Actinocatenispora sera: one gene and its partner. Each later gene encodes a partner of the first gene's protein in a complex. Links are inferred from orthologs where the notes say so. Each region holds a gene or a part of one and is shown in the gene's direction. Other genes may lie near its edges.

Region 1 (9,388 bases):
CAACCACGCCAACCTGCACGTCCGCGGGTACAAGGAGAACGGCACCACGACCACCCCGTTCGACATGGTGATGCTCAACGACCTGGACCGGTACCACCTGGTGATCGACGTGATCGACCGGGTGCCGTCGCTGCGCAGCCGGTGTGCCGGGCTGCGGCAGCGGATGGCCGACGCCCGGCTCGCGGCCCGCGCGTACACCCGGGAGCACGGCCTGGACGACCCGGCGATCAGCGAGTGGACCTGGCCGTACGGCGAGACCCGCTGACATGCGGGTGCTGGTGGTCAACGCCGGCTCGTCGAGCGTGAAGGTACGACTGCTCGACGGTGACACGGTCACGGGCGGCGCCGATCTGCCGGCGGCCGCCGACGAGTTCGCGGTCGCGGGGTTGCGGCAGGCGCTGGCGCGGCTGGATGCCCCGGACGCGGTCGGGCACCGGATCGTGCACGGCGGCCGCGAGTTCCGCGGTCCGGTCCGGATCGACGACAAGGTCCGGGCCGACATCGCCGGGCTGCGCGACCTGGCGCCGCTGCACCAGGACGCCGGCCTGGCCGGCATCCGCGCGGTCACCGAACTGCTGCCCGGCATCCCGGCGGTGGCCTGCTTCGACACCGCGTTCCACGCCGACCTGCCGGCCGCCGCGGCGACCTACCCGGTACCGGCGGAGTGGCGGGAACGGTACGCGGTGCGCCGGTACGGCTTCCACGGCCTGTCGCACCGCTACGCCGCGCGCCGCGCCGCCGAGCTGGCCGACCGCGACCCGGCCACCGCCCGGGTGGTCAGCTGCCACCTCGGGTCCGGCGCCTCGCTGTGCGCGGTGGCCGGCGGCCGCTCGGTCGACACCACGATGGGCTTCACCCCGCTGGAGGGCATCGTGATGAGCACCCGGTCCGGCACCGTCGATCCCGGCCTGGTCACCTGGCTCGCCGCGAACACCGGGCTGGCCGTCGACGAGATCGGCCGCGATCTGGAGCAGCGGTCCGGGCTGCTGGCCCTGGCCGGTACCGCCGACATGCGCGAGGTGCTCGCCGCCCGCGAGGCCGGCAGCCGGTCCGCCCGCCGCGCCCTCGACGTGTACCAGCACCGGCTGCGAGCCGGGATCGCGGCCATGGCCGCGGCGCTCGGCGGCCTCGACGTCCTCGCGTTCACCGGCGGCATCGGGGAACACGCCCCGGCGGTACGGGCCGATGCGGCCGCCGGGCTCGCCTTCCTCGGCGTCGAGATCGACCCGGTACGCAACGACGCCGCGGACGGTGACGCCGACGTGTCCGCCGCCGGCTCCGCGGTACGCACCGCGGTGGTCACCGCCCGCGAGGACGCCGAGATCGCCGCCCAGGTGCGTACCGTCCTGACCGGCTGACGGCGGCCCGCGGTCGGGGCCCGGGCCCGGGGACGTCGGCGAGGGCGTGCCGGGCGGCGCGGCTGGCCGGTACATGTAACACTCGGTGGTCCTTACCGCCCTGCGCCGCCGCGGCGCAGCCACGCCTGCTGGGGAGGCTCGCGTTTTCATGGCTGACGGCCAGATCGTCGTCTCCGGCCTGACGAAACAGTTCCGTCGGGTCAGAGCCGTCGACAATCTCTCGTTCACGGTGGAACCCGGCCGGGTGACCGGGTTCCTCGGCCCCAACGGGGCCGGCAAGACCACCACGCTGCGGATGCTGCTCGGCCTGGTGGCGCCGACCGCCGGCCACGCCACCATCGGCGGGCGGCACTACGCCGACCTGCCCGATCCGCTGCGCGTCGTCGGCGCCGGTCTGGAGGCGGCGAGCTTTCACAAGGGCCGCACCGGACGCGACCACCTGCGGGTGCTCTGCGCCGCGGGCGGCCTGTCGTACCAGCGGGCCGACGAGACGTTGGAGATGGTCGGGCTGACCCCGGCCGCCAAGCGCAAGGTCAAGGGCTACTCGCTCGGGATGAAGCAGCGGCTCGGCATCGCCGCCGGCATGCTGGGCGACCCGTCCGTGCTGATCTTCGACGAGCCGGCCAACGGGCTGGACCCGGAAGGCATCCGGTGGATGCGTGACCTGCTGTCCGGCTTCGCCAAGCAGGGTCGCACCGTGCTGGTCTCCAGCCACCTGCTGTCCGAGGTGCAGCTGTTCGCCGACGACGTGGTGATCATCGCGGCCGGAAAGCTGATCCGGCAGGGCCCGGTCTCCGAGCTGACCGACGCCGACGGCATGCAGCGGGTCCGGGTGCGTACCCCCGAACCGCAGAAGCTGCTCGCCGAGCTGAAGGCACCCGGCACCGCGGTGCAGACCGAGGACGACGGGGCACTGCTGGTCACCGGCGTCCCGGCCGCCGCGGTCGGGCGCGCCGCGCTCGTCGCCGGCGTCGAGCTGCACGAGCTGTCCCCGCAGCGCGCCGACCTGGAGCGCATCTTCCTGGAACTGACCAGCGGGAAGGCGGGCATCCGATGAACCGGATCATTCGCAGCGAGTGGCTCAAGGTGCGCAGCACCAACCTGTGGTGGCTGATGCTGATCGGCGTCCTCGCGTTCACCGCGATCGCCATCGCGTTCAACATGCTCACCGGCTACGTGGAGCTGAACCCCGGCGCCAACCAGGGGGTTCCGGACGTCAGCCCGGAGTCGATCGCCACCAACCTCTACACCTCGGGCCAGTACTTCGGCACGCTGCTGGCGATGGTGTTCGGGATCCTGATCTTCACCAACGAGTTCTTCCACCAGACCGCGACGGCGACGTTCCTCGCCACCCCGAAGCGCACCCGGGTGATCGGCGGCAAGCTGATCGTGGCAATCGTCGTCGGCGTGATCATCGCGCTGATCACGACCGTCCTGGCGGTGCCGTCCGGGCTGGGCTTTCTGGCCAGCCAGCACGTCGATACGTTCCTCGGCAACGGCGACGTGCTGAAGTCGATCGGGCTCAACTGGCTCGCCTTCGCGATCTGGGCGGTGTTCGGTCTCGGCCTCGGCGCGCTGCTGCGCAGCCAGATCCTCGCCGTGATCATCGGCCTGGTGGCGATGCTGATCGGCCAGACCGTGATCCAGATCGGCCTGGGTCTGATGGCGCACTACTTCCACGCGGACTGGCTGAACAAGGTGCCGGACTGGCTGCCCAGCGGTGCGTCGACGATCATGACCTCACCCGGTGGCGCCGACGGCATCGCGTGGTGGGCCGGCGCGCTGGCGCTGCTCGGTTACGGCGTCGTCGCCGCGGTGATCGGCACCCTGATCACCCGCCGCCGCGACATCAGCTGACCCCGGCACGGCCCGGACCCGGCGCGGTCGGCGTGGACCTCTGTCCCGCCGGCCGCGCCTCGTTCGTCCCGGGCGACGCGATGCAAGTCACGAGACGTAACTTGCACGTGACGGCGATCGTTTTCCAATCTGTGAAACACGCCACCTCGGTGGACAAAGCGCCTGCGTGGTCGGTCCCATCACACCAACCCGTTGGTACGGGCGCGTAGCCTGGAATGCCGGGCGTTCAGCGTGGCGGCCGCGCGATTCGCGGCCGAGAAGAAATCACGTCGGAAGAGGCGATAACGGCCGTGTCGAGCCAGAGCAACGGACAATCAACCCCCACCGCGTCCGGCGAGTCGGAGACCAGTCTGCTCGCGGGATTCGGACCTAACGAGTGGATCGTCGAGGACATGTACCAGCGGTACCTGTCCGATCCCTCCAGCGTCGACCCCGCGTGGCACGACTTCTTCGCCGACTACAAGCCGGCCGCCGACACCGGCAGCACCGCCAGCAGCTCCGCCTCCGGCAGCGAGGCCAGCACCACCGCCCCCGCCGGCAGCAACGGCACGGCCGCCGGCAGCGCTACCGCGAGCGCGCCGACGAGCCTCGCTCCGGCCGACGCGAAGCCGGCGACGAGCGCCCCAGCCGCACCCGTGAAGCCGGCGACGAGCGCCCCGGCCGCCCCCGCCGCACCGAAGCCGGCCGCCGCGAAGCCGGCGCCGGCCGCGCCGAAGCCGGCCGACGGTGCCACCAGCAAGACGATCCGCGGCGTCGCTGCCAAGATCGTCAGCAACATGGACGCGTCGCTGACCATCCCGACCGCGACCAGCGTGCGGGCGGTGCCGGCCAAGCTGATGGCCGACAACCGCATCGTGATCAACAACCACCTGGCCCGCTCCCGTGGCGGCAAGGTCAGCTTCACCCACCTGATCGGCTTCGCGGTGGTCCGGGCACTCGCCGACTACCCGGAGATGAACAACTCCTACGCGGTCGTCGACGGCAAGCCGACCCTGGTCAGCCCCGAGCACGTCAACCTCGGCCTGGCGATCGACCTGGCCAAGCCGGACGGTTCGCGCACCCTGATCGTGCCGAGCATCAAGCACACCGAAACGATGGACTTCCGGCAGTTCTGGGTGGCCTACGAGGACCTCGTCCGCCGGGCCCGCAAGAACGAGCTGACCATGGACGACCACGCCGGCGCGACGATCTCGCTGACCAACCCCGGCGGCATCGGCACGGTGCACTCGGTGCCGCGGCTGACCGGCGGCCAGGGCACCATCATCGGCGTCGGCGCGATGGAGTACCCGGCCGAGTACGCCGGGATGTCCGACGAGGAGCTGGCCAAGCTCGCCATCAGCAAGATCATCACCCTGACCTCGACGTACGACCACCGGATCATCCAGGGCGCGGTGTCCGGCGAGTTCCTGAAGCGGGTGCACCAGCTGCTGCTCGGCGGCGACGGCTTCTACGACGAGGTGTTCACCGCGCTGCGGGTGCCGACCGAGCCGGTCCGCTGGGTGCGCGACACCGCGCGCAGCGCCGACGGCCAGATCGAGAAGAACGCGCGGGTCATCGAGCTGATCGAGGCGTACCGGGTGCACGGGCACCTGATGGCCGACACCGACCCGCTCGAGTACCACATCCGGAAGAACCCGAACCTGGACATCCTGCAGCACGGGCTGACCCTCTGGGACCTCGACCGCACGTTCCCGGTCGGCGGGTTCGCCGGCAAGCAGAAGATGAAGCTGCGCGACATCCTCGGCGTGCTGCGCGACTCGTACTGCCGCCGGGTCGGCGTGGAGTACATGCACATCCAGGACCCGGAGGAGCGGCGCTGGCTGCAGGACCGGGTCGAGGTCAAGCAGCCCGCCCCGTCGACCGACGAGCAGAAGCACATCCTCGGCCGGCTCAACGTCGCCGAGGCGTTCGAGACGTTCCTGGCCACCAAGTACGTGGGGCAGAAGCGGTTCAGCCTGGAGGGCGGCGAGACGCTGATCCCGCTGCTGGACGGGATCCTGCGCGACTCGGCGACCGAGGGCATGGACGAGGTCGTCATCGGCATGGCGCACCGCGGCCGGCTCAACGTGCTCGCCAACATCGTGGGCAAGCCGTACGAGAAGATCTTCAGCGAGTTCGAGGGCAACATCGACCCGAAGTCGGTGCAGGGCTCCGGTGACGTCAAGTACCACCTCGGCATGGTCGGCAAGTTCACCACGCCGGACGGGCAGTACTCGACCACCGTGTCGGTGGCGGCGAACCCGAGTCACCTGGAGACGGTCGACCCGGTGCTGGAGGGCATCGTCCGGGCCAAGCAGGACCGCATCGACCTCAAGCTCGAGGGGTACACGGTGCTCCCGGTCGCCGTGCACGGCGACGCGGCGTTCGCCGGCCAGGGCGTGGTCGCCGAGACGCTGAACCTGTCCCAGCTGCGCGGCTACCGCACCGGCGGCACCGTGCACGTGGTGGTCAACAACCAGGTCGGCTTCACCACCTCCCCGGAGTACTCCCGCTCCTCGCTCTACTCGACCGACGTGGCGCGGATGATCCAGGCGCCGATCTTCCACGTCAACGGGGACGACCCGGAGGCGTGCGTGCGGGTGGCGCGGCTGGCCTTCGAGTACCGCCAGACGTTCAACAAGGACGTCGTGATCGACATGGTCTGCTACCGCCGTCGCGGCCACAACGAGGGCGACGACCCGGCCATGACGCAGCCGCTGATGTACAAGATCATCGACAACAAGCGCTCGGTCCGCAAGCTGTACACCGAGGAGCTGATCGGCCGCGGCGACCTGACCCTGGCCGAGGCCGAGGAGGCCCTGAAGGACTTCCACGACCAGCTCGACACGGTGTTCAAGGCGACCAAGGAGGCCGCCAAGACCACCAAGCAGCTGCCCCGCAAGCGCGAGCCGGAGCCGGAGCCGGTGGTCGACACCGCGACCGACGCGGCGACCATCGAGCGGATCGGCCGGATCCACGAGGAGCTGCCCGAGGGGTTCGTGCCGAACCCGCGGGTGGCGAAGATCCTCAAGCGCCGGGTGCAGATGGCCACCGAGGGCCCGATCGACTGGGCGATGGGTGAGCTGATCGCGTTCGGTTCGCTGCTCACCCAGGGCATCGGGGTGCGGCTGTCCGGGCAGGACTCGCGCCGCGGCACGTTCGTGCAGCGGCACTCGGTGGTGGTGGACGCCAACACCGGCACCGAGTTCACCCCGCTGACCAACGTCGGTACCGACCAGGCCCGGTTCTTCGCGCAGGACTCGCTGCTCAGCGAGTACGCCGCGATGGGTTTCGAGTACGGCTACTCGGTCGAGACGCCGGACGCGCTGGTGGCGTGGGAGGCGCAGTACGGCGACTTCGCCAACGGTGCCCAGTCGATCATCGACGAGTTCATCACCTCCGGCGAGGCCAAGTGGGGCCAGCAGACGTCGGTGACGCTGCTGCTGCCGCACGGTCTGGAGGGCCAGGGCCCGGACCACTCGTCCGGCCGCATCGAGCGGTACCTGCAGATGTGCGCCGACGACAACATGCGGGTGGCGATCCCCACCACCCCGGCGAGCTACTTCCACCTGCTCCGCCGGCAGGGGCTGACCACGAAGCGCAAGCCGCTGATCGTGTTCACCCCGAAGGTGCTGCTGCGGCACAAGCTCGCGGTGTCGTCGATCGCCGACTTCACCAGCGGTACGTTCCAGCCGGTCCTGGCCGACCCGGGCATCAAGGGTCAGCCGCTGGATGCGAACGGCGTGAAGCGGGTGCTGCTCTGCTCCGGCAAGGTGTTCTACGACCTGCTGGAGGCGCGCGAGCAGCGCGGTCTGACCGACGTGGCGATCCTGCGCGTCGAGCAGCTGTACCCGCTGCCGATCGAGGAGACCCGGGCCGCACTGGCCGGGTACCCGAACGCCGAGGACTTCGTCTGGGTGCAGGACGAGCCGGCGAACCAGGGCGCCTGGTCGCACATCGCGCTCAACCTGCTCGAGCACCTCGACGGGGTGCGGCTGCGCCGCATCTCCCGTCCGGCCGCCGCGGCCCCGGCCGCCGGTTCGAACAAGGTGCACGGCTGGGAGCAGCAGGCGCTCATCGAGGCCGCGCTGCCCACCCCGCAGTAACCGTGGCCGTCGGCTCCCGCCATTCGCTCGGATGGCGGGAGCCTTCGCGTAGAGGGAACGACAGCATGTACTTCACGGATCGCGGCATCGAGGAACTGTCCGATCGGCGCGGCGAGGAGTCGGTGTCGCTGGAGTGGGTGGCCGACCGGCTGCGCGACTTCGTCGACATCAACCCCGAGTTCGAGGTACCGATCGAGCGGCTGGCCACCTGGCTCGCCCGCCTCGACGACCCGGACGACGACTGATCACTCGCGGAGTCAGGAAGCCGCCCCCGAGCGATCCGGGACGAGCAGAAGCTTACCGATGGTAGCCCGGTCGGCAAGGTGGCGGTGCGCCCGAGCGGCTTCGGCCAGCGGATAGCGGGAGTGCAGCCGCAGGCGGAGCCGACCGGCGGCGACCCAGGCGAGAAGGTCGCTGAACCGGGCCTCCAGCTCGGCCCGGTCGGCGACGAAGTCCGCGAGCGTGGGGCGGGTCAGCAGCACCGACCCGGCCCGGGCCAACCGCTGCGGGTCCAGCGGTGGCACCTGACCGCTGGACCCGCCGAACAGCACCAGCGTGCCGCGCCGCCGCAGCGCCGCCAGCGAACCGTCGATCGTGCTCGCGCCCACCCCGTCGTACACCGCGTGGGCTCCGGCTCCGTCGGTCAGACGCCGCACGTCCGCGGCGAAGTCCTGGTAGCCGAGCACGTGGTCCGCCCCCGCGTCCCGGGAGGCCTCGGCTTTGGCGGCGGAGGACACGGTGGTCAGAACCCGCGCACCGCGCATCCTGGCAAGCTGGGTGAGCACCAGGCCCACCCCGCCGGCACCGGCGTGGATCAGCACCGTGTCGCCGGGAGCGATGCGGTACGAGGCGGTCGCGAGGTAGTGCGCGGTCAGCCCCTGCACGGGGAGCGCGGCGGCCAGCTCGTCGTCGACGCCGTCCGGGACGGGCAACGCCTTCGCGGCGGGCACGGCAACGTACTCGGCATACGAGCCGGACACGCCCTCCCAGGCCACCCGGTCGCCGGGCCGGAACCCGGTCGCGTCCGAGCCGGTGGCCACCACGCGGCCGGCACCCTCGCCGCCCGGCACGAACGGCATCGAGCACGGGTACACGCCCGAACGCTCGTAGACGTCCACGTAGTTGACTCCGGCGCGGGACACCTGGACCAGCACCTGGTCCCGGGCCGGTCGAGGGGTCTCCACCTCGCGGTACTGCAGGACCGCCGGGCCCCCCGGTGACGAGACCACGATCGCCTTCACCGGTGGAAGCCTTCGATGACGCGCTGGACCCGCAGACCGGCGGCGAAGTCGGCCAGCGTGCTCGGCCGACCGCGGACCGCCCGGGCGAACTCGGTCAGCCGGGTTCGCTCATCGCCCCGCGGACCGTTCAGCGAGACCTCCACCCAGCCGGACCCGTCGCCTTTCCACAGCCGCCCCCATTCGGTGATCCGGTAGGAGGTGCGAGACCCGTACAGCGTCCACCCGTAGCTTTCCGGCCCGGCCGCCACCTGCCCGGAGACCCGCACCGGCACCCCACCGGCCGTGGCCAGCAGCCCGCTGGCGGCGACCTCCGCGCCGGAACCGTAGGTGGTCCGGGTGTGCAACGGGGTCAACGGACCGAGCAGGCGGTCGGTCAGGAACAGGTAGTGCGAGGCAACCTCGCGCAGGAAACCGCCCTGCTCCCGCCCCGCCACCCAGCCGGCCTCGCGTTGGATGGCGCGGGGCCACTCCGGGAACAGGAACCGGACGTCGACGCCGAGTACCGTCCCGACCTCCCCGGTTCGCAGTGCCCGGCCGACCTCGACCGCGGCGGCCCGGTCGGACAGCACGAAGTTCAGCGCGTTGACGGCTCCCAGATCGGCGGCGACCGCGACCATCTCGGCGCCCTGGTCCGGATCGACGGAGAGCGGCTTCTCACAGAAGACGGCCTTGCCCGCCCGCATGGCCGCGACGGCGTAGCCGGCATGGGTCGAGGGCGGCGAGGCGATGTACACCGCGTCGATGTCCGGGTGGTCGACGATCTGGCGGGCGTCCGGCGTGTCCGCGATCCCCGCGGGGCCGGGGCGGGCCGGGTCGGCGACCAGTGTCACCTCGAAGTCGGGGTGGT
Region 2 (7,835 bases), 380 kb from region 1 along the record:
GAACGTCGAGCTGTTCTACGCGTTCACCCCCGGCCTGAAGGTCGTCGCGCCGTCGAACCCGGCCGACGCCAAGGGGCTGCTGCTCGCCGCGATCGCCGACGACGACCCAGTGCTGTTCCTGGAGAACCTGGCGCTCTACAACACCAAGGGCGAGGTACCGAACGACGACACACCGATCGAGATCGGTCGCGCCGCGATCAGCCGGCCCGGCACCGACATCACCCTGATCGGCTACTCGCGCACCGCCCGGATGGCGCTGGAGGCGGCCGACCGGTTGGCCGCCAAGGGTTTCGACGCCGAGGTGGTCGACCTGCGCAGCCTGCGTCCGCTGGACCGGCGCACCGTGGTCGAGTCGGTCCGCAAGACCAGCTGTGCGGTGGTCGTCGAGGACGACTGGCTGACGTACGGGATCGGCGCGGAGGTGGCGGCGTCCATCTCCGACGGTGCCTTCGACTGGCTGGACGCGCCGGTGCGCCGGGTGGCGATGGCCGAGGTCCCGCTGCCGTACGCGAAGTCGCTGGAGACCGCCGCCCTGCCCGCGGTGGACGACATCGTCGTCGCCGCCGAGCAGACCCTGCGTGCCACCGGCCGCGGCTGACACCACTGGATCGTCGGCGAGACCGTCCAGTGTGGATGGTGAGCGCCGCGTCGAGACGGAGAACACGATGGACATCCTGATGCCGCGCCTGTCCGACACCATGGAGGAAGGCGTCGTCGCGAGCTGGCACGCCAAGGTCGGCGACGAGGTGCACGCCGGCGACGTTCTGGTGGAGATCGAGACCGACAAGGCGCTGATGGAGCACGAGTCCTATCAGGACGGTGTGCTCACCGAGATCCTGGTGCCGGAGGGCGGTTCGGCCGACATCGGCGCGCCGATCGGCCGGATGCGCGTCGCCGGTGAGCCCGAGGACGGCGCCGCCGCCCCGACCGGCGCAGTCGAGGGGTCGGCGCCGGCCCAGCCCGAGGCACCGGCCGAGCCCGCCGCGGCCGCGACACCGTCCACACCGGACACCGCCACCGCGGCTGCGGTGCCGAGCGGCGCACCGTCGGGCACGGTGGCCCCGGCCGCTGGTACCAACGGGGCCCGGGTGCGGGCCACCCCGCTGGTGCGCCGGCTCGCCCGGGAGTCCGGCGTCGACCTCGGCACCCTCACCGGCAGCGGTCCGGGCGGCCGGATCATCCGCGCCGATCTGGACCGGGCCACCCCGGCGCCGGCGGCAGCGCCGGCCCCGGTCGAGCAGCCCGCGGCCGTGGCCGTACCGGTGACCGAGGACGACGAGGTCACGCCGCTCGGCTCGATGCGCCGCACGATCGCGCGCCGGCTCGCCGACAGCATGCGCACCGCGCCGCACTTCTACCTCACCCGTACCGTCGACGCCGGGCCGATGGGCCAGCTGCGGGCCGAGCTGAACGCGAAGCTGGTCGCCGCGGACCGGCCGAAGATCAGCCTGAACGACATCGTGCTGCGCGCGGTGGCGGTCGCGCTGCGCAGGCACCCGGAGATGAACTCGTCGTTCGGCGAGGACGCGATCGTCACGCACAACCGGGTGCACGTCGGGATGGCCGTCGCCACCCCGGCCGGGCTGGTCGTGCCGGTGCTGCGGGACGCGGACACCCGCAGCCTCACCGACATCGCCGGTACCGCGCGGGAACTGGCCGGCAAGGCCCGGGACCGCAAGCTCTCGCCGGCCGAGATGACCGGCTCCACCTTCACCGTCAGCAACCTCGGCATGTTCGGGGTGGACCAGTTCACCGCCGTGATCAACCCCCCGGAGGCGGGCATCCTCGCGGTCGGCGCGCTGCGCGAGGAGCCCGGCGTGGTGGACGGCGCCGTCGCCGTGGTGAAGCGGATGACCGTGACGCTGTCGGTCGATCACCGGGTCGTGGACGGTGCCCAGGGCGCCCAGTTCCTGGCCGACCTGGCCCAGCTGCTGGAGAACCCCTGGCTCGCGGTGGTCTGAGCCAACCTGCCGCCGCCCGGCCGGGCGGCGGCAGGTGGCGCGTCGGGCCCGCCGAGCCGTCGGGCCCGACGTGCGGTTCAGGACGAGGCGGACGCGAGTGAGCGGGCCACCTCGGCGAAGCCGTACTCCAGCATCTCGGTTTCGTAGCTCTCGACCGCCGTCAGCAGCGGGCCGTCGCCGCGCTCGGTGATCCGCCGGCACAGCAGCGCGGCGTCGCGCAGTGCGACCGCGGCGCTGGTGCCCTGCGGGACCATGGTGTGCGCCGCGTCGCCGAGCAGCGTCACCGGCACGGTTTCCCAGTGCGCTACCGGGTTCGCGGTGCGGATCGTGGTGCTGCCGACCGTGGCCGGGTCGCCCAGCCGGACCAGCGCGGCGAGGTGGGGATGCCAGTCCGCCACGAGCTCGGCCGCGCGCTCGCGCCGGTCCCGTTTGTCCATGGTGGACAGGTCGGCCGGGAACAGCGCGCTCGGGCCGCCGACCACCCACATCAGGTAGTCGTCCCCGCCGTGGCGGAACTCGTGCGCGGCGAGCGGCATGAACCGGCCGTCCGTGCCGGCCACCACGCAGAACCCGTCGATCGCCGCGGCCGGCGCGAGGTCGCGGGCGCGATCGGTCAGCGGCGTCTTTCCGAAGATCTCGGTCTGGCCGAGCTCGACGATCTCCGCCTCCGGCAGCAGCTGCGGCCGGACCCGCGAGTGGGTGCCGTCCGCGCCGACGAGCAGGTCGGTCTCGACGCTCGTACCGTCGCCGAAGTGCGCCCGGACCCGGCCACCGGCGAGCAGCTCGTACCGCTCGAACGGCGCGCGGTAGCGCACCTCCAGCCCGTCGAGCAGGATCCGGCGCAGGGTCTGCCGGTCCACGGTCAGGTGCCGGCCGTCCTCTCGCTCCCCGGCTGTCTCGGGAACGAGCGTCTCCTGGATCACCCGCAGCTGCGGGTCGAGTACCCGCCAGCCGGAACCGCGGCGTCCCACGGTGGCGAGGACCTTCTCGTAGGAGGACGGGGACAGGCAGGCGCGGAGCGCGAGATCGCCCTCCGGCGCGATGTGGATCCGGTAGCCCTGGTCGGGTCGGTCCGGCTTACGCCCGGTCGGCGGGAAACCGGGCCCTGCGCGACCACAGGGTCGAGCTACGACACCTCGGCGTGCTGAGCGCCCTCGCCGAGACCGGCCCGCTCAGCCAGCGCGCCCTGGTCGACCGGCTCCAGCTGGACAAGTCGTCCATGGTGCTGATCATCGACGAACTGGAACGGCAGGGCCTGGCCGAACGGCGGCGCAACGAACGCGACCGGCGCAGCTACGACGTGCACCTCACCGCGGCCGGCCGGGACCGGCTCTCGACCGCCGAGCGGGTCACCGAGCAGGTGATGGCCGAACTGCTCGCGCCGCTGTCCGCCGCCGATCGGGCACGACTGCACGAGCTGCTCGGCCGGTTCATCGAGCACGCCGCCGGTCGCGCCTGACGCGGCGCGGCGGCCAGGGGCGACCGGTTCCGAGGTCAGTTGGTCATCTCGGCGGCGCCGGGCGCGGTGTGCCGCTCGTAGCGACGGACCACCTCCTCGACCGGCAGCCCCTTGGTCTCCGGCAGGAAGATCGAGATGAACACGATCGCCATCGCGGCCAGCCCGGCAAAGCAGACCAGTACCCAGGGCAGCCCGATCCCCGCCTGCCACACCGGGAACACCTGGATCAGCGCGAAGTTGGCGAGCCAGTCCGCCGTCGCGCAGATCGCCGCCGCCCGGCCGCGTACCTCGGTCGGGAACGACTCGCCCTGCAGCAGCCAGCCGGTGCCGCCGACGCCCACCGCGAACGACGCGATGAACAGGCACAGCCCGACCATCCCGACGACGATCTCGGCGGTACCGTGCAGCAGTCCCAGGCCCGCCGCGGCGATCAACGCCGACACGATCATCCCGCCGTACCCGCCGATCGACAGCTTGCGCCGGCCGAGCCGGTCGATGTACTTGAAGCCGAAGTACGTCGCGCCGACGTTGATCACCGTCATCACCGAGACGATCTCGACCGCCTGGATCTGTTGCGCCACGGTCGAGTGCGCGCCGCCGAGGATCGGCGCGAGCAGCGTCGGCCCGTAGTACAGCGGGACGTTGATGCCGGTGATCTGCTGGAAGACGAAGAACACCGCGACGATGATCACCGCCCGGCGCACCGCCGGGGTCCACTTGCGGCGCCGCTGCACCTTCTCCTGGCGTTCGCGCTCGGCCACGTCGCGGGCCGCGGCCCTGATCTGCTCGTCGGTGGTGTCCACGCCGAGCATGCCGAGCGACTGCCGGGCCTTGTCGAACTTCCCGTGATGCAGCAGCCAGCGCGGCGACTCCGGCATCCGGGTACGGAAGATCAGGCCGACGATCGCCGGCAGGGCGCCGAGCGCGAACATCAGCCGCCAGTCGATCGTGGTCGCGGCGCCGGGTGCGATCCGCAGGATCACCAGCGCCACCAGGTACGAGACGAGGATGCCGATGGTGATCATCCACTGCTGCAACAGGCTCAGCGAGCCGCGCTTGCCGGCCGGCGCGTACTCGGCGATGTAGGCGGTCGCGATCGCCGAGTCGGCGCCGATCGCCAGGCCGATCAGGGTCCGGGCGATGATCAGTACCGAGGCGTGCCAGGACAGCCCGGCGAGCAGCGAGCCGGCGGCGTAGATCCCGGCGTCCACGATCAACAGCGACTTGCGGCCGAACCGGTCGGTCAGCGGCCCGGCGGCGAGCGCGCCCGCCGCCGCGCCGATCGACGTACCGGCGACCAGATAGCCCAGGGCGAACCCGGACAGGTGGAACGGGACGAAGTTCAGCGCCGCGCCGATGTTCGAGGTGTCGTAGCCGAACAGGAAGCCGCCGATCGTGGCGAGGATCGTCAGCGACCAGTAGAAGCGGGTCGGCGTCCGCTGATCCAACCGGTCCAGTACGGTTGCGCCCACCGGCTCGGCCATCGCCGGTCACCTCCCGATTCGTCCGAATGCCCGGCGACTACCCCGATCCGGGTGGTCGAAACCGCGATGCGCGCCTACGCGGCCTGGCGGTCCGTCCGCGGCGTCACCGGCGGCGCCGGCTCCGTCCCCTCCAGGTACGCACGCAGCTGCACCAGGGCCCGGGCGATCAGCCGGGACACGTGCATCTGCGAGATGCCCAGCGACCGGCCGATCTGGGACTGGGTACGCCGGTGTACGAAGCGCTGCACGATCACCGCGCGGTCCCGGTCGGTGAGCCGGGCCAGCGCGCCCGGCAGCGACATCCGGTCGGGGACCGACTCCATCGCCGGGTCGGGTGCGCCGAGCAGCTCCGCGAGTTCGGTGCCGTTGATGCCGCCCGGGCCCGGGCAGGGCTGGTTGAGCGACACCGGCTGGTATCCCCGCTCGGCCGCGAAGACCTCGCGCACCCGCCGCGCGCTCGTGCCGACCGCGTCCGCCAGCTCCGGAACGGTCGGCGTCCGGCCCAGCTCGTGCTCCAGCCGCTGCCGGGCCGCGTTGATGCCGAGCCGCAGCTCCTGAACCGACCGTGGTGGCTGGATCATCCAGCACCGGTCCCGGAAGTAGCGTTTCAGCTCGCCGCGGATGGTCGGCACCGCGTACGCGTAGAAGCTGGTTCCGTGACCGGGGTCGTACCGGTCGACCGCGCAGATCAGCCCGATCGTCGCCACCTGCACCAGATCCTGCGGATCCTCGCTGGTGTGCGCGTACCGGTGGGCCAGCCGCCGGGCCAGCGGCAGGAACGCGCGGATCGCCGCCTCGCGGCGCCGCTGCCGGTCCGGGTCGCCGGCGGGCAGCCGGGCGAGCGACTCCAGGACCCGCAGCGCCTCCTCGTCACCGCTGCGGTCGGTCCTTGCTGTCACCGCGTCACCGCTGCGGTCGATCGTTGCTGTCACCGCGACACCCCCTGCGCCCGGCGCGATCCGCACCCGCGGCGGTGCACCCTCCGGCATCCGACGCCGGCCCTGCCCGGCGTCGGATGCCACGGTGACGGCCCGCGCCGGTACGGCACGACTGCACGGCTTCGCCCGAGTGAAGCCGTTGCCGCGTCCCGGATCGATGCTAGGACCGTGCGCCGCGCGCCGGCCCGGATTGCCGGAACTGGACCGCGTTTCCGCGCCCGACCGGGCCTGCGCGGCGGCGTGGTCAGGCGCGGTGGGCGGGTTCCGGCCGGGCCGCCTCGGTGCCGACGCCCAGCACGCGGGACAGCGCGGTCGCGCCGGCCGGGGTGAGCCGCACCGCGCGGCGGGTCGGCGGCCGCTCCACCCAGCCGTGCCCGAGCAGGCCGGTGAGCAGGTCGGCGCCGAGCCGGCCGGCCAGGTGGTGCTGCTGCTCGCTCCAGTCCAGGCAGGCGCGCAGCAGCGGCCGTCCGGTGGTCGCCGGCGCCAGCCGCTCCGGCGGTACGCCCAGCGCGCCGAAGACGTCCGTGGCGGCCGGCCCCAGCCGGTACGGATGGTTGCGCAGTTGCTGTGCCAGCCCGTCGCCGGCCCGCCGCCGGGGCGTGCGCACGCCGTCCGTGGCGACGAGCGCGCCGCGATCCAGCAGGCCCTGCAGCACCTGCACGCCGAGCCGCCCGGCGAGGTGGTCGTAGCAGGTACGTGCGGCGCGCAGGGCCGCGGCCCGGGTGCCCTGCCGCAGCGACCGGACCGGTTCGGCGGGGGAGATCCGGGCCAGCGCCTCCAGCACCGCCGCAACCGGTGCGCCGGCGATCCGGTAGTACCGGTGTCGGCCGGAACGTTCCACCGTGACCAGACCGGCCGACAGCAGCCGCGCCAACTGGGCGCTCGCGGCCTGCGCGGTCACCCCGGCCTCGGCGGCGAGCACGCTCGCCGGCAGCGCCCGCCCGTCCGCGAGCGCGGTCAGCACCCGGGCCCTGGTCCGGTCCGCGAACAGCGCGGCCACCTGCGACACGTCGACGTCACCGCCGCCGCCCGGGGCGGCGGCGAGGGGTGCGGTGTCTCGGCCTGCCATGCCTCGAGCCTGCCACGGCGACACTTCCACCGGTACGGAAGTGTTCCGGTGCCAGCCTCGGGGCATGACGACGCGCCCGAAACTGGTCCTGCTGTTGATGTGTGCCGGGATGTTCCTGGTGCTGCTCGACGTGTCGGTGATCAACGTGGCGATACCGGCGATCGCCGCCGGACTGTCCACCGACACCGGCGGTGTGGGGTGGGTCGTCGACGCGTACGCGGTCGTGCTGGCCGCGCTGCTGCTGTCCGGTGGCGTGCTCGGTGACCGGATCGGCCACCGGCGCGCCGTCCTCGCCGGCCTCCTGGTGTTCGGTGCGGCGAGCGTGGCCTGCGCACTGGCGCCCGGTCTCGGGGTACTCGTCGCGGCGCGCGCCGGCCAGGGCGTGGGTGCCGCGCTGCTGCTGCCGTGCAGCGTCGCGGTGATCACCGGGGCGTACCCGGGCCGGGCCGAGCAGGCGCGGGCCCTCGGCATCTGGGCCGGCGTGTCGTCGCTCGCGCTGCCGGCCGGCCCGCTGCTCGGCGGGGCGCTGGTGCAGGCGTTCGGCTGGCAGTCGATCTTCTGGATCAACCCGCCGATCGTCGTCGCGGTCGGGCTCGCCACGCTGTTCGCGGTGCCCGCCGGTCGCGCCGACCGGCGCCGCCGGCTCGATCCGGCCGGCGCCGTGCTGGCGGCGGTCGCGCTGGCGACCCTGGTGTATGCGGTGATCGCCGCCGGCCGCGGCGCCGGCTGGCCGCCGGTCGCGGGCGCCGCCGCGGTGGCGGTGTGTGCCGGCGCCGGCCTGGTCGCCGTCGAGCGGCGTGTCGCGGCACCGACATTGCCGCTGGATGCGTTGCGCGGCAAGGCGTTTACCGGCGCCAACCTGCTCGCGCTGACGATGAACCTGGCCACCAACGGCACCCTGTTCGTGGTCACCCTCTACCTGCA

The links.
Region 2: Asera_RS32825 (region 1) and Asera_RS31275 share a complex: the UniProt entries of both Escherichia coli proteins name them as parts of the 2-oxoglutarate dehydrogenase (OGDH) complex. The link is inferred for Actinocatenispora sera from one-to-one orthologs.

What each region holds. Positions count from the first base shown.
Region 1 is NZ_AP023354.1:7,031,543-7,040,930, forward strand. The notes cover bases 3,135-7,500. They hold Asera_RS32825 (multifunctional oxoglutarate decarboxylase/oxoglutarate dehydrogenase thiamine pyrophosphate-binding subunit/dihydrolipoyllysine-residue succinyltransferase subunit), read left to right. Parts: upstream 3,135-3,505; coding sequence 3,506-7,300; downstream 7,301-7,500. Other genes in these bases: Asera_RS32820 (ABC transporter permease), read left to right, coding at 3,135-3,215; Asera_RS32830 (DUF6104 family protein), read left to right, coding at 7,366-7,500. In the rest of the region: Asera_RS32805 (phosphoketolase family protein), read left to right, coding at 1-265; Asera_RS32810 (acetate/propionate family kinase), read left to right, coding at 267-1,358; Asera_RS32815 (ABC transporter ATP-binding protein), read left to right, coding at 1,507-2,415; more of Asera_RS32820, read left to right, coding at 2,412-3,134; more of Asera_RS32830, read left to right, coding at 7,501-7,545; Asera_RS32835 (quinone oxidoreductase family protein), read right to left, coding at 7,558-8,541; Asera_RS32840 (Gfo/Idh/MocA family protein), read right to left, coding at 8,538-9,388. UniProt on the Escherichia coli protein: E1 component of the 2-oxoglutarate dehydrogenase (OGDH) complex which catalyzes the decarboxylation of 2-oxoglutarate, the first step in the conversion of 2-oxoglutarate to succinyl-CoA and CO(2).
Region 2 is NZ_AP023354.1:6,648,942-6,656,776, reverse strand. Bases 1-2,813 are described here. They hold Asera_RS31275 (dihydrolipoamide acetyltransferase family protein), read left to right. Parts: upstream 1-665; coding sequence 666-1,961; downstream 1,962-2,813. Other genes in these bases: Asera_RS31270 (FAD-dependent oxidoreductase), read right to left, coding at 2,039-2,813; Asera_RS31280 (alpha-ketoacid dehydrogenase subunit beta), read left to right, coding at 1-598. Also shown: more of Asera_RS31270, read right to left, coding at 2,814-2,932; Asera_RS33825 (MarR family transcriptional regulator), read left to right, coding at 2,854-3,420; Asera_RS31260 (sugar porter family MFS transporter), read right to left, coding at 3,456-4,904; Asera_RS31255 (sigma-70 family RNA polymerase sigma factor), read right to left, coding at 4,979-5,836; Asera_RS31250 (ArsR/SmtB family transcription factor), read right to left, coding at 6,087-6,911; Asera_RS31245 (MFS transporter), read left to right, coding at 6,976-7,835. UniProt on the Escherichia coli protein: E2 component of the 2-oxoglutarate dehydrogenase (OGDH) complex which catalyzes the second step in the conversion of 2-oxoglutarate to succinyl-CoA and CO(2).